Rhodobacter capsulatus SB 1003: one gene and its partners. The protein of the gene in region 3 interacts with the protein of the main gene of each other region in a pairwise test. Links are inferred from orthologs where the notes say so. Each region holds a gene or a part of one and is shown on either strand. Other genes may lie near its edges.

What was found.
Region 1: the proteins of RCAP_RS08915 (region 3) and RCAP_RS08295 interact in binary tests that used the Escherichia coli proteins (3 or more experiments, as listed by UniProt). The link is inferred for Rhodobacter capsulatus SB 1003 from one-to-one orthologs.
Region 2: the proteins of RCAP_RS08915 (region 3) and RCAP_RS16760 interact in binary tests that used the Escherichia coli proteins (3 or more experiments, as listed by UniProt). The link is inferred for Rhodobacter capsulatus SB 1003 from one-to-one orthologs.

Annotation. Positions count from the first base shown.
Region 1 is NC_014034.1:1,808,743-1,812,795, forward strand. What follows is about bases 1,068-4,053. They hold RCAP_RS08295 (P-II family nitrogen regulator), read left to right. Parts: upstream 1,068-2,384; coding sequence 2,385-2,723; downstream 2,724-4,053. Other genes in these bases: RCAP_RS20175 (NAD(P)H-hydrate dehydratase), read right to left, coding at 1,068-1,508; RCAP_RS20180 (NAD(P)H-hydrate epimerase), read right to left, coding at 1,577-2,215; glnA (type I glutamate--ammonia ligase), read left to right, coding at 2,805-4,053. Outside these bases: RCAP_RS08280 (Hint domain-containing protein), read left to right, coding at 35-565; more of RCAP_RS20175, read right to left, coding at 654-1,067. UniProt on the Escherichia coli protein: P-II indirectly controls the transcription of the glutamine synthetase gene (glnA). P-II prevents NR-II-catalyzed conversion of NR-I to NR-I-phosphate, the transcriptional activator of GlnA. When P-II is uridylylated to P-II-UMP, these events are reversed.
Region 2 is NC_014034.1:3,588,846-3,592,623, forward strand. The notes cover bases 391-3,101. They hold RCAP_RS16760 (P-II family nitrogen regulator), read right to left. Parts: upstream 2,060-3,101; coding sequence 1,721-2,059; downstream 391-1,720. Other genes in these bases: RCAP_RS16755 (ammonium transporter), read right to left, coding at 391-1,697; RCAP_RS16765 (transglycosylase domain-containing protein), read left to right, coding at 2,319-3,101. In the rest of the region: RCAP_RS16750 (DHA2 family efflux MFS transporter permease subunit), read left to right, coding at 1-278; more of RCAP_RS16755, read right to left, coding at 336-390; more of RCAP_RS16765, read left to right, coding at 3,102-3,778. UniProt on the Escherichia coli protein: Involved in the regulation of nitrogen metabolism. Regulates the activity of its targets by protein-protein interaction in response to the nitrogen status of the cell.
Region 3 is NC_014034.1:1,937,679-1,941,745, reverse strand. What follows is about bases 252-3,251. They hold RCAP_RS08915 (two-component system sensor histidine kinase NtrB), read right to left. Parts: upstream 2,286-3,251; coding sequence 1,218-2,285; downstream 252-1,217. Other genes in these bases: dusB (tRNA dihydrouridine synthase DusB), read right to left, coding at 2,282-3,251; RCAP_RS08920 (response regulator), read right to left, coding at 252-1,214. Outside these bases: more of RCAP_RS08920, read right to left, coding at 1-251; more of dusB, read right to left, coding at 3,252-3,256; RCAP_RS08905 (bifunctional 2-C-methyl-D-erythritol 4-phosphate cytidylyltransferase/2-C-methyl-D-erythritol 2,4-cyclodiphosphate synthase), read left to right, coding at 3,450-4,067.

The DNA of each region.
Region 1 (4,053 bases), 130 kb from region 3 along the record:
AAGCCGGAAACCGGCACGAGAGCAGGAAGACCCGATGGACAGGCAGGCCACGGGGCGCGGGGAGGGCGGGGCCAGGGCGCCCGCATCTTCGGCGTCCGCCTTCACATTCGATTCCCGTCTGGGCGCCGAGGGCGCGCATGGGGTGGCGGGCTTCGCCATGGGCTCGCGCGTGGCGACGATGGACGGGCTCTTGCCGGTCGAATTCCTGAACCTGGGCGACCGGATCGTCACCCGCTCGGGGATGCGCGTGCTGCGCGGCCTGTCCAGCCTGCCGCTGGTGTCGCGGCTGGTCGGCATCGCGCCCGGGGCGCTGGGGCATGACCGGCCGGGGCAGGCGATGGTGCTGGGATCGGGCACGCAGGTGCTTTTGCGCGACTGGCGGGCCGAGGTGATGTTCGGCACCGCCCAGGCGCTGGTCGCGGTCGAGCGGCTGATCGACGGGCAGTTCATCACCCGCATCACCGGCCGCAAGATCCGCATCTTCGCGCTGCATTTCGAGGCGCCCGAGGTGATCTATGCCGATGGCGTCGAGATCGGCTGCAAGCCCCTGGCCTTGCGTAGCTGACAGGGGGCGAAGCGCGTATTTGCCCCAAGAAAAAACGCATCGGCTTTTCTTGGTGAAAATACGCCCTGTCGCGCTGACGGGCGGCGGCTCAGAGGTTCAGCGCGCGGAAGACCTTTGGCAATTCCTCGGGCAGATCCTCGGCGATCAGGCCGGGGCCGAAGCTCAGCGCGGCTTCGACATGCAGCCAGGTGCCGGTGCAGGCGGCCTCGAACGGTGTCAGCCCGCGCGCCATCAGCCCGGTGATGATCCCCGCCAGAACGTCGCCCGATCCGGCCGTGGCCAGCCAGGGCGCGGCGCGGGGGCCGGTGGCGCTGTGCACGGCGGCCGCGCCCGACGGATGGGCGATGGCGGTTTCGGGGCCCTTGAGCAGCACGGTGCAGTTGATCCGCGCGGCGGCCTGGCGGGCGGCGGCGACGCGGGGCAGGCTGCCGTCTTCGAGCCCCTGCGCAAGGTCGGGGAACAGGCGGCGGAATTCGCCCTGATGCGGGGTGATCACCGTCTGATCATGCATCGCGTTGAACAGCGGGCCGGGATCGGCGGTGAAGGCGGTCAGCGCATCGGCATCCAGCACGGTGGGACGGCGCAGCCAGAGCGCGGCGGGCACCATTTCCAGCGCCCGCGGCAGGCCCAGCCCCGGGCCGAGGCAAAGCGCGTTCAGCCGCGGGTCCTGAAAATGGCCGCGCAGGGAATAGGCATCGGGCAGGGCGGTCAGCATGATCGCGGTCAGCTGCGCCGCATTCTCGGCCAGGCTGATCTGCGGACAGGCGAGCGTCACCAGACCCGCCCCCACTCGCAGCGCGGCCCGCGCGGCCAGACGGGCGGCGCCGCCCTTGCCGGGACTGCCCGCCAGAATCAGCGCATGGCCGTGGTCGTATTTATGCGCCTCGGGCGATTTGGCGAGGCGGGAACGCATCTCCTCGGTCAAGGTGATCTGGCGGAACATGGCCCCTCCGGCGCGGTCGTTTTTTCCAACCCTAGCGCGGGGTGGTGAGAAAAGCGTGAAGATCCGCCCTAAAGGCCGATCGGTTTGACGATGACGCCGATGCCCTCGGCGCGCAGCTGCGCATGTGCGGGTTTTTCGCGGTGGAAGGTGACCGCCAGCGAACAGGGCGCCGAGGGCCAGCCCGCGGCATCGGCCCGCGCATCGGCATCGCGCCCCGAAGGCAGGTCGATCGCCAGCACCGGCCGCCCCGCGCTGGCCAGCGCCGCGAAGATCGGGCCGAAGCCGGTCAGGGGCCGCGTCAGCCCAAGCCCGAAAAGCGCATCGACGACCAGATCGGCGCTGCTGAAATCGGGCGCGGCGGGCAGGGGCGCGATCGTGCCGATGCGCCGCCAGCGGTCGTGATTGGCGCGGGCGTCGGGCGGCAGCCGGTCCGCCTCGCCGTAAAGATAAAGTGTCACCTTCCAGCCGCGGCGGCGCAGGAGCCGGGCGACCACGAAGCCGTCGCCGCCGTTGTTGCCCGGCCCGCAAAGGATCATCGCATGGCGCAGCGCCACCGCGGGCGGGCGGATGTCGGGCCAGGCCTCGGCGATCGCCTCGACCACCGCCGCGCCCGCGCGTTCCATCAGCTCGAGCCCGCTGGCGCGGCCGGAGGCGATGGCCGCCCTCTCGAGGCTGCGCATGTCATCACTCGTCAGGATTTCCGTCATATGCCGCCCAAACAGTTTACACTTCGCACAATAAATATGCTAACCGCCTAAATCATCATCGCTGTTCGGGGAATCCCCGGGCGCGACGCACCCGCCAAAAGCTAGCCGATTGCGGGGCGGCGTGGAAAGTGGTGAGACGAGGGCGCAAGATCGAAAGGGGGGAGTCGGCATGAAGAAGGTCGAGGCGATCATCAAGCCGTTCAAGCTCGATGAAGTGAAGGAAGCGCTTCAGGAAGCGGGGATTCAAGGGCTGAGCGTGATCGAGGTGAAAGGCTTCGGGCGGCAAAAGGGCCATACCGAGCTGTATCGCGGGGCCGAATATGTCGTCGACTTCCTGCCCAAGGTGAAGATCGAGATGGTTCTGCCCGACGAGATGGTCGATATCGCCATCGAGGCCATCGTCGGCGCCGCCCGCACCGAAAAGATCGGCGACGGGAAGATCTTCGTCTCCTCCATCGAACAGGCGATCCGCATCCGCACCGGCGAGACCGGCGAGGACGCGGTCTGAGACTTCCGAATTTCGGGCGATGGCCCGGCACCGCAACGGGCCCAGCCCGCACCCCATGCTCAACGAAAGGGTAATTTGCAAATGAGCGCAGTCAAAAAGGCTCTCGATCTGATGAAGGCGGAGGAGGTCGAATATGTCGACATCCGTTTCTGCGACCCGCGTGGCAAGCTGCAGCACGTGACGCTGATCGCCGATCTCGTGGACGAGGACTTCTTCGAGGAAGGCTTCATGTTCGATGGCTCGTCGATCGCGGGCTGGAAGTCGATCGACCAGTCGGACATGAAACTGATCCCGGACGCGTCCTCGGTCTACATCGACCCCTTCTATGCCGAAAAGACCATGTGCGTGCATTGCAACGTGGTCGAGCCGGACACCGGCGAAGCCTATTCGCGCGACCCGCGCGGCATCGCGCTGAAAGCCGAAGCCTATCTGAAGGCCTCGGGCATCGGTGACGTCGCCTATTTCGGGCCGGAAGCCGAATTCTTCATCTTCGACGACGTGCGCTACTCGGTCACCCCGGCCAAGGTCGCCTATCAGATCGACGCGGAAGCGGCGGCCTGGAACACCGATGCCGAAGTCGAGATGGGCAACCTCGCCCACCGCGCCGGCCACAAGGGCGGCTACTTCCCGGTGAACCCGGTCGATGAAGCCCAGGACCTGCGCGGCGAGATGCTCTCGACGATGAAGCGCATGGGCATGAAGGTCGACAAGCACCACCACGAAGTGGCGACCTGCCAGCACGAACTCGGGCTGATCTTCGGCGGTCTGACCGAACAGGCTGACAACATCCTGAAATACAAATACGTCATCCACAATGTCGCGCATGCCTATGGCAAGACCGTGACCTTCATGCCGAAACCCATGAAGGGCGACAACGGCTCGGGGATGCACGTGAACATGTCGATCTGGAAAGACGGGAAACCGCTCTTTGCCGGGGACAAATATGCGGATCTGTCGCAGGAAGCGCTGTATTTCATCGGCGGTATCCTGAAACACGCGAAAGCGCTGAACGCGCTGACGAACCCGGGCACCAACAGCTACAAGCGTCTGATCCCGGGCTTCGAGGCCCCGGTTCTGCGCGCCTATTCGGCCCGCAACCGCTCGGGCTGCGTCCGTATTCCGTGGACCGAGTCGCCGAAAGCCAAACGCGTCGAAGCCCGCTTCCCCGATCCGTCGGCGAACCCCTATCTGGCCTTTGCCGCGCTGCTGATGGCCGGTCTCGACGGCATCAAGAACAAGATCGACCCGGGTCCGGCCTCGGACAAGGACCTCTACGATCTGCCGCCGGAAGAACTGGCCGCGATCCCGACCGTCTGCGGCTCGCTGCGCG
Region 2 (3,778 bases), 1.7 Mb from region 3 along the record:
TCGCCAACATCTCGCTTTACGATCCGAATTTCAGCGGAATGATGAGCGGCGCCGGGGGGGCGATGTTGCAATCGATGACCGCGCAACATGGCGAGGGCGCGTTCTGGGCGGTGGTGAACCAGATCGTCACCGCGCAGGCGGCGATGGTGGCCTATGTCGATGATTTCGAGGCGCTGATGTGGATCACGCTGGCCGCGCTGCCGCTGGCCCTGCTTTTGCGCCGTCCGGTCGCCGCGCCGCCCGGGGTCAGCGCGCCCCCCGCGGCCCATGCGGATTGAGATGGGAAAAGGCCCGGGGCGCAAACCCCGGGCCTTTCGATCTTGCGGACCAACCCCTTACGAGTGGTAGGCGCTTTCGCCATGGGTCGTCAGGTCAAGGCCCTGACGTTCGTCATCGGTGGCCACGCGCAGGCCGGTGACGGCCTTGACGATGTACAGAAGGATGATCGAGCCGATCCCCGCCCAGGCGATGGTCACGACGACCGCCTTGATCTGGATGATCACCTGCGACACGATCGAGAAATCGTCGCCGCCGGTGCCGCCGAAGCCGGGGGCCATCAGAACGCCCGTCATCACCGCGCCGACGATCCCGCCGATGCCATGCACGCCGAACACGTCCAGGCTGTCGTCGTATTTGAACATCGCCTTCACCTTGGTGACGAAGAAGTAGCACACCGGCGAGACGATCAGGCCAAGCAGGATCGCGCCGACCGGGCCCGAGGTGCCGCAGGCCGGGGTGATCGCCACCAGACCGGCGACCATGCCCGAAGCCGCGCCCAGACCCGAGGCCTTGCCGCGGAACAGCGCTTCGGTGGCCGACCAGCTGACGACGGCCGCGGCGGTGGCAACAAAGGTGTTCAGCATCGCCAGCGTCGCGCCCGAGGTCGCCTCAAGGTTGGACCCGGCGTTGAAGCCGAACCAGCCGACCCAGAGCATCATCGCGCCCACCATGGTCAGCGTCATCGAATGCGGGGCCATGTTCTCGCGGCCGAAACCGACGCGCGGCCCCAGAACGATCGCCGCCATCAGACCGGTGATCCCGGCGTTGATATGCACCACGGTGCCGCCGGCAAAGTCGATGGCGCCCCAGTTGAAGATCAGACCCGAGGCATCCCAGACCATGTGGGCGATCGGGAAATAGACCACGGTGACCCAAAGCACGGTGAAGAGGATCACCGCCGAGAATTTCATCCGCTCGGCAAAGGCGCCCACGTAAAGCGCGGGCGTGATCGCGGCAAAGGTCATCTGGAAGGCGATGAACACATATTCCGGCAGCATCACGCCATCGGTGAAGGTCGCCGCCAGGCTGTCGCCGGTCACGCCGGCCAGGAAGACCTTGCCCAGACCGCCCCAGAACGGGTTGGTGCCGCCGCCAAAGGCGAAGGAATAGCCCCAAAGCACCCAGACGATCATCACCACCGAGGTGATCATCGTCGTCTGCATCAGCACGGAGAGCATGTTCTTGCTGCGCACCAGACCGCCGTAGAAAAGCGCCAGGCCCGGAATGATCATGAACAGCACAAGAAGCGTCGAGGTCATCATCCAGGCGACATCGCCCTTGTCGACGATCGGCGCCGCGGCTTCGGTGACGGTGGCAACGGCTTCGGCGACCGGAGCGGCCGCTTCCTGCGCAAAGGCAGGCAGGGCCGCAGCAGCCAGCGCCGCCGCAAGACCCGTCAGTTTGGTCAGATTGTTCATTGTCCCTGTTTCCCCTGTGGTTCTTACAGCGCTTCGTCGCCAGCTTCGCCGGTGCGCACCCGCACGGCCTGATTCACGTCGAGCACGAAGATCTTGCCGTCGCCGATCTTGTCGGTCTTGGCCGCTTTCAGGATCGTCTCGACCACCTCGTCGGCCAGATTGTCGGCCACGACGATTTCAAGCTTCACCTTCGGCACGAAATTCACCGCATATTCGGCGCCGCGATAAATTTCCGTATGCCCCGACTGCGCGCCGAAGCCCTTGATTTCCGTCACCATCATCCCGCGCACGCCGATGCCGGTCAGCGCCTCGCGGACCTCCTCGAGCTTGAACGGTTTGATCGCTGCAATGATGAGTTTCACGTTATGTCCCTTCCTATTGTCAGCCGCTCCGATGCCCGGGGCACCGTTATGAGCGTATCAAGGCGCGGGCAAAGCGCTTCGCACAAGGAAAGCTGCTTAAACCCGCGGCAGTCAAAAACCGATTCCAGCCGAAAAACGCACAAATTGTGCGCAGAGCCTTATATTTAAGCTTTCGAAAAACCGAATCGTGACGCGAGGCGTCTCCACATCCCGTTTTCGGCGGTGTAAGTTGCGCGGCGGAACAGGCACCGGGGCGGAAATGGCAGGAACAGGCGGGCGGCAAAGGCCGCTGGTGGCGGACAGGCGCTACGCATCACGGCAGGCGACGCAGTCCGGGGCGAAGACGCCGCCGCCGGGCAAGCCGAAGACGCCGCGCAAGCCCCGCAGCCCGCGACCGCCGCGGCGGGGCGGCGGCCTCTCCGGGCTGGTGCTGGGGCTGTTCGGCTTCCTGTTCGCGGTGATCTGGGGCGCGGTCTGGCGCGCGACCGCCGTCGTCGGCATCATCCTTGGCCTTGCGACCTTCTATTTCTACAGCCAGCTGCCCGATTACACCGCGCTTCTGGATGGCCGCAACCGCGGCTCGGTCACGCTGATCGACACCAACGGGCAGGTCTTTGCCTGGCGCGGCGAGACCTTCGGCGGCCAGACCACCGCGGAAAACGTCTCGCCCTTCCTGAAGAACGCGATCATCGCCACCGAGGACAAGCGCTTTTACCGCCATTTCGGCGTCAGCCCGCGCGGCATCGCCTCGGCCATCGCGATCAACCTCTCCGAAGGCCGCGGCCCGCTGGAGGGCAACGGCGGCTCGACGATCACCCAGCAGGTGGCGAAGCTTCTGTGCCTGGGCACCGCCTATGATCCGAAACGCTGGAAGACCGAGGCCGATTACGAGACCGACTGCCGCTCCGGCGGGATCAAGCGCAAGATCAAGGAAATTCCCTATGCGCTGGCGATGGAGGTCAAGTATTCCAAGAACGAGATCCTGACGATCTATTTCAACCGCGCCTATCTGGGGGCGGGGGCACGCGGTTTCGAGGCCGCCGCGCAGCGCTATTTCGGGATTTCGGCGACGAATGTGAACCCGCAGCAGGCGGCGATGCTCGCCGGGCTGCTCAAGGCGCCCTCGACCTATGCGCCGACGACGAATCTGAAACGCTCGCAGGAGCGGGCCGGGATGGTTCTGGCGCTGATGCATGAGCAGGGCTATCTGACCGACGCGGAGTGGCAGGACGCCCGCGCCCATCCGGCGACGCTCTCCGAAGCGGCGCAGGCCCGGGCGGGCGGCTATTTCGCCGATTGGGTGATGGACAGCATCCCCGATTACTTCGGCAAGAATGCCACCGCCGATGTGGTGATCCGCACGACGCTGGATCAGCGCATCCAGACCGCGGCGGAAGAGGCGCTGAAATCGATCTTTGACACCAAGGTCAAGGACGGTTCCACCGCCGAGGCGGCGATCGTGGTGATGTCGGCCGATGGCGCCGTGCGGGCGATGGTGGGCGGGCGCAAGACCAAGGTCTCGGGCGCGTTCAACCGCGCGACCCAGGCGAAGCGGCAGACCGGCTCGACCTTCAAGCCCTTCGTCTATGCGGCGGCGCTGGATCTGGGCTGGACGCCGGATTCGATCGTCGACGACGCGCCGCTGACGATCAACGTGCGCGGTTCGGGCCCGTGGTCGCCGAAGAATTACGAAAAGGAGTTCCTGGGGCCGATCCCGAT
Region 3 (4,067 bases):
CGGTCGTAAAGCCCGGGCGGCGGCAGGTTGCCGCCGTGCAGGTCGAAGTAGCGCCGCAGATGCCGGGCGATCGAGGCGGAGAGTTTCTCGCCCTCGCCGCCCGCGCCGCGCAGCGCGTCGACCGCGGGCTGGTTGCCCAGAACGAACTCCACCTCGGTCCGGGTGATTTCCTCCTCGGAGGCCGTCACGACGAGCCGCCGCACGGTGTTTTCGAGCTGGCGCACATTGCCCGGCCAGGCATAGGCCCGCACCAGCCCCATCGCCTCGGCCGAGAAGCGGCGCATGCCGAGACCGTCGCGCTCGGCCCGGCCCAGGAAATGCTCGGCCAGCAGCGGGATGTCCTCGACCCGCTCACGCAGCGCGGGCACGGCCAGCGTCACCCCGCCCAGACGGTAGTAAAGATCCTGCCGGAACCGGCCCGCCTCCATCAGCGCGCCCAGATCGACCTGCGTCGTCGCCATGATCCGCGGCGCGGGATCGGGCAGCGCATCCAACATCCGCACGATCCGGCCCTGCGTCTCGTCGTCGTAATCGCCGACCTCGTCAAAGACGAGCGAGCCGCCCTTGACGCGCGCCAGAAGGCTTGAGGGCCCGTCCGCCCCCAGCAGATCGGCCGCCTGCGCCACCACGAAGGGCAGCGTGCGACGGTCGGAGAAATCGTGAATGGCCTTTGCGATCAGCGATTTGCCGGTGCCGGATTCGCCCATGATCATCACCGGCAGATCGGCATTCATCACCCGCGCCACCAGCCGGTACAGCGCCTGCATCGCCGCCGTGCGCCCGACCAGCGGCAGATCGGTGCCCTCGGGGCGCGAGGTCTCGATCACCTTCGGCACCACCTGCGCGCGGCGCTTGAGTTCCAGCGCGCGGGCCGCCCGTTTCATCAGATCGGGCAGATCGAAGGGCTTGGGCAGGTAATCATAGGCATCGGCCTCGGCCGCCTGAATCGCCGTCATGATGGTGTTTTGCGCCGAGATCACGATCACCGGCAGGCCCGGCCGTTCCCGCGCGATCCGCGGCAGCGCCTCGAGCCCGTTGCCGTCGGGCATGACCACGTCGGAAATCACCAGATCGCCCTTGCCCTCCTCGACCCAGCGCATCAGCGTCATCAGGGACGCCGTCGCATGGACCTTGCAGCCGGCGCGGGTCAGCGCCTGGGTCAGAACGGTGCGGATCGTGCGGTCGTCGTCGGCGACGAGAACGGTGCCATCCATCTGTCAAAGCTCCTTCGGGGCGACGGGCAAGGAAATGCGGAAAAGGGTGCGGCCGGGGGCGCTTTCGACGCTGATCCAGCCATTGTGTTCAGAGATGATCTTTGACACCAGCGCCAGGCCAAGGCCGGTGCCGTTCTCGCGTCCGGAAACGAAGGGTTCAAAGATCGAGCTGGCGATATCGGCCGGAATGCCCGGACCGTCGTCGATCACCTCGACCTGCAGCGGCAGGCGCTGCCCGCCGCCATCGGGCCGCCGCAGCCGCAGCGCGTAATCGTAAAAGGTGCGCAGCCGGATCGTGCCTTGTCCCTTCGCGGCCTCGGAGGCGTTCTTCAAAAGGTTCAGGAACACCTGTGTCAGCTGGTCGGCATCCCCCAGCGTCGGCGGCAGCGACGGGTCGTAATCCTCGACGATCAGCATATGCGCGCCAAAGCCGACGCCCGCAGATTTCCGTGCCCGATCAAGCACATCGTGGATGTTGACCGGTTTCATCTCGGGCGGGCGGACATTGCCGAACTGCTCGACCTGTTCCAGCAGTTTCACGATGCGGCGGGTTTCATCGACGATCAGATCGGTCAGCTCCAGATCCTCGCCCGAAAGCCCCATCGACAAAAGCTGCGCCGCCCCCGCGATCCCCGCCAGCGGGTTCTTGATCTCATGCGCCAGCATCTCGGCCATGCCGATCGCCGAGCGCGCCGCCGATTTCACCATGCTGGCCCGGCCCAGCCGGTCGGCGATCTCGCGCGGCGAAATCAGCAGCAGCACCGTTTCCGGATCGTCGGCGATCGGCGCGGCCTGCAGGTTGCATTGCACCGGCGCGCGTTCGCCCGTCGTCAGATCGACGTCGTTGACGAAAAGCGCGGACCGATTCTTGCGCACCCGGGCAAAGATTTCCTCGAGCGGGGCGGAAATCGCCAGCCGCTCGCCAAGCGCCTGCCCCTTCAGCGCCCGCGCCGACAGGTTGAGGAAAAGCTCGGCCGCCGGGTTGATCTCGATCACCCGGTCGTTGACGTCCAGCATCAGCGCGGGCAGCGGCAGCGAGTTCCAGATGATGCCGGGCGGGGGCAGGTTCATGCGGCCTCCCTTTCGGAAAAGGCGCTGCGGATCAGCGCAAGCGTGGCAGCGGGATCGGTCGCACGCATCATTTCGGCGCGCAGCGGCGCGGCGGCGGCCTCGGCATACCAGCCCAGATGCTTGCGCGCGATGCGCAAGCCCAGATCGCGGCCGTAAAAACTGAGGATCGCCTCGTAGTGCTCTGACACGAAGTCGGAAAATTCGGAACCGGAGGGAAGTTTGGGATCTGCTTTGCCAAAAAGCGCGGCGGCGATCTGCGCCAGCCGCCAGGGCGCCCCCTGCGCGCCGCGCCCGACCATCACGCCCGCGGCGCCGCTCTGATCCAGCGCCCTCCGCGCCGAGGCGGCATCGGTGATGTCGCCATTCGCCACCACCGGCACCGAAACCGCCGCACGCACGGCCGCAATCGCCCGCCAATCCGCCGCGCCGGTGTAGAACTGCATCCGGGTGCGGCCGTGAATGACGATCATCTTCACCCCGGCCGCTTCGGCCCGGGCGGCGATCTCGGCCGCGTTCAGCTGGTCTTCGTCCCAGCCCAGCCGCATCTTCAGCGTCACCGGCAGATCGACCGCGCCCACCACCGCCTCGATCAGCCGCAAGGCATGATCGGGATTGCGCATCAGCGCCGCGCCCGAAAGCCCGCCCGTCACCTTTTTCGCCGGACAGCCCATGTTGATGTCGATGATCTCGGCGCCCATGTCGGCGACGATCTTTGCCGCCTCGGCCATCGGCGCCGCTTCTCGGCCCGCCAGCTGCACCGAGGTCGGCAGACCGGCCGTCAGTTCCGCCTGCGCCTTGGCCCGGACCGAGGGCTTGGCGGTCAGCATCTCGCCGCTGGCCACCATTTCCGACACGACAAGCCCCGCGCCGAACCGCGCCACCATGCGCCGGAACGGCAGATCGGTGATGCCCGCCATCGGCGCCAGAAGCACCGGAGGGTCGAGGCGAAGGCTATCGAGGCTGATCGTCACTTGGTCTCTCTCTTGCAACTGCTCAAGGAAGTAGCGACAGGCGCCGGGAATCACAATTGCGTCCGGTGATCTGACCCATCACCCGGGCGAGAAAAATCGGCATCCGCACAAAATATAGGCAATCAGCTGCGGCTCTGTGTGCATTGCGCCCGCGCGGCGCATGTCCTAAGCCTTTGGCAAGCAAGGAGGCATCATGACGGTTGCGGTGATCATCGTCGCGGCGGGTCGCGGCACGCGGGCGGGCGAAGGCCTGCCGAAACAATGGCGCGATCTGGCCGGGCGGCCGGTTCTGGCACAGACGGTCGCGGCTTTCGCGGGGCTCGGCCGGATTCTGGTCGTGCTGCATCCCGACGACATGGGGCTTGGCATGGATTTGCTGGGCGGCTCGGTCGTGCTGGTCGCGGGCGGATCGACGCGGTCGGAAAGCGTGAAGAATGCGCTCGAGGCGCTGGAAGGCTCGGATGTGACGCGGGTCCTGATCCATGACGGCGCCCGGCCGCTGGTTCCGGCCTCGGTCACCGCCGCGGTTCTGGCCGCCTTGGAGACCACGCCGGGGGCTGCGCCCGCGCTGGCCGTGACCGATGCGCTGTGGCGTGGCGAAGCCGGTCTGGTCGCGGGCACGCAGGACCGCGAGGGGCTTTACCGGGCGCAGACGCCGCAGGGCTTCCGCTTCCCCGAGATTCTGGCGGCGCATCGCGCCCATCCGGGCGGGGCCGCCGATGATGTCGAGGTCGCCCGTCACGCGGGGCTTTCCGTGGCGATCGTTCCGGGGCATGAAGACAATCTGAAGATCACCTATGCGCCGGATTTT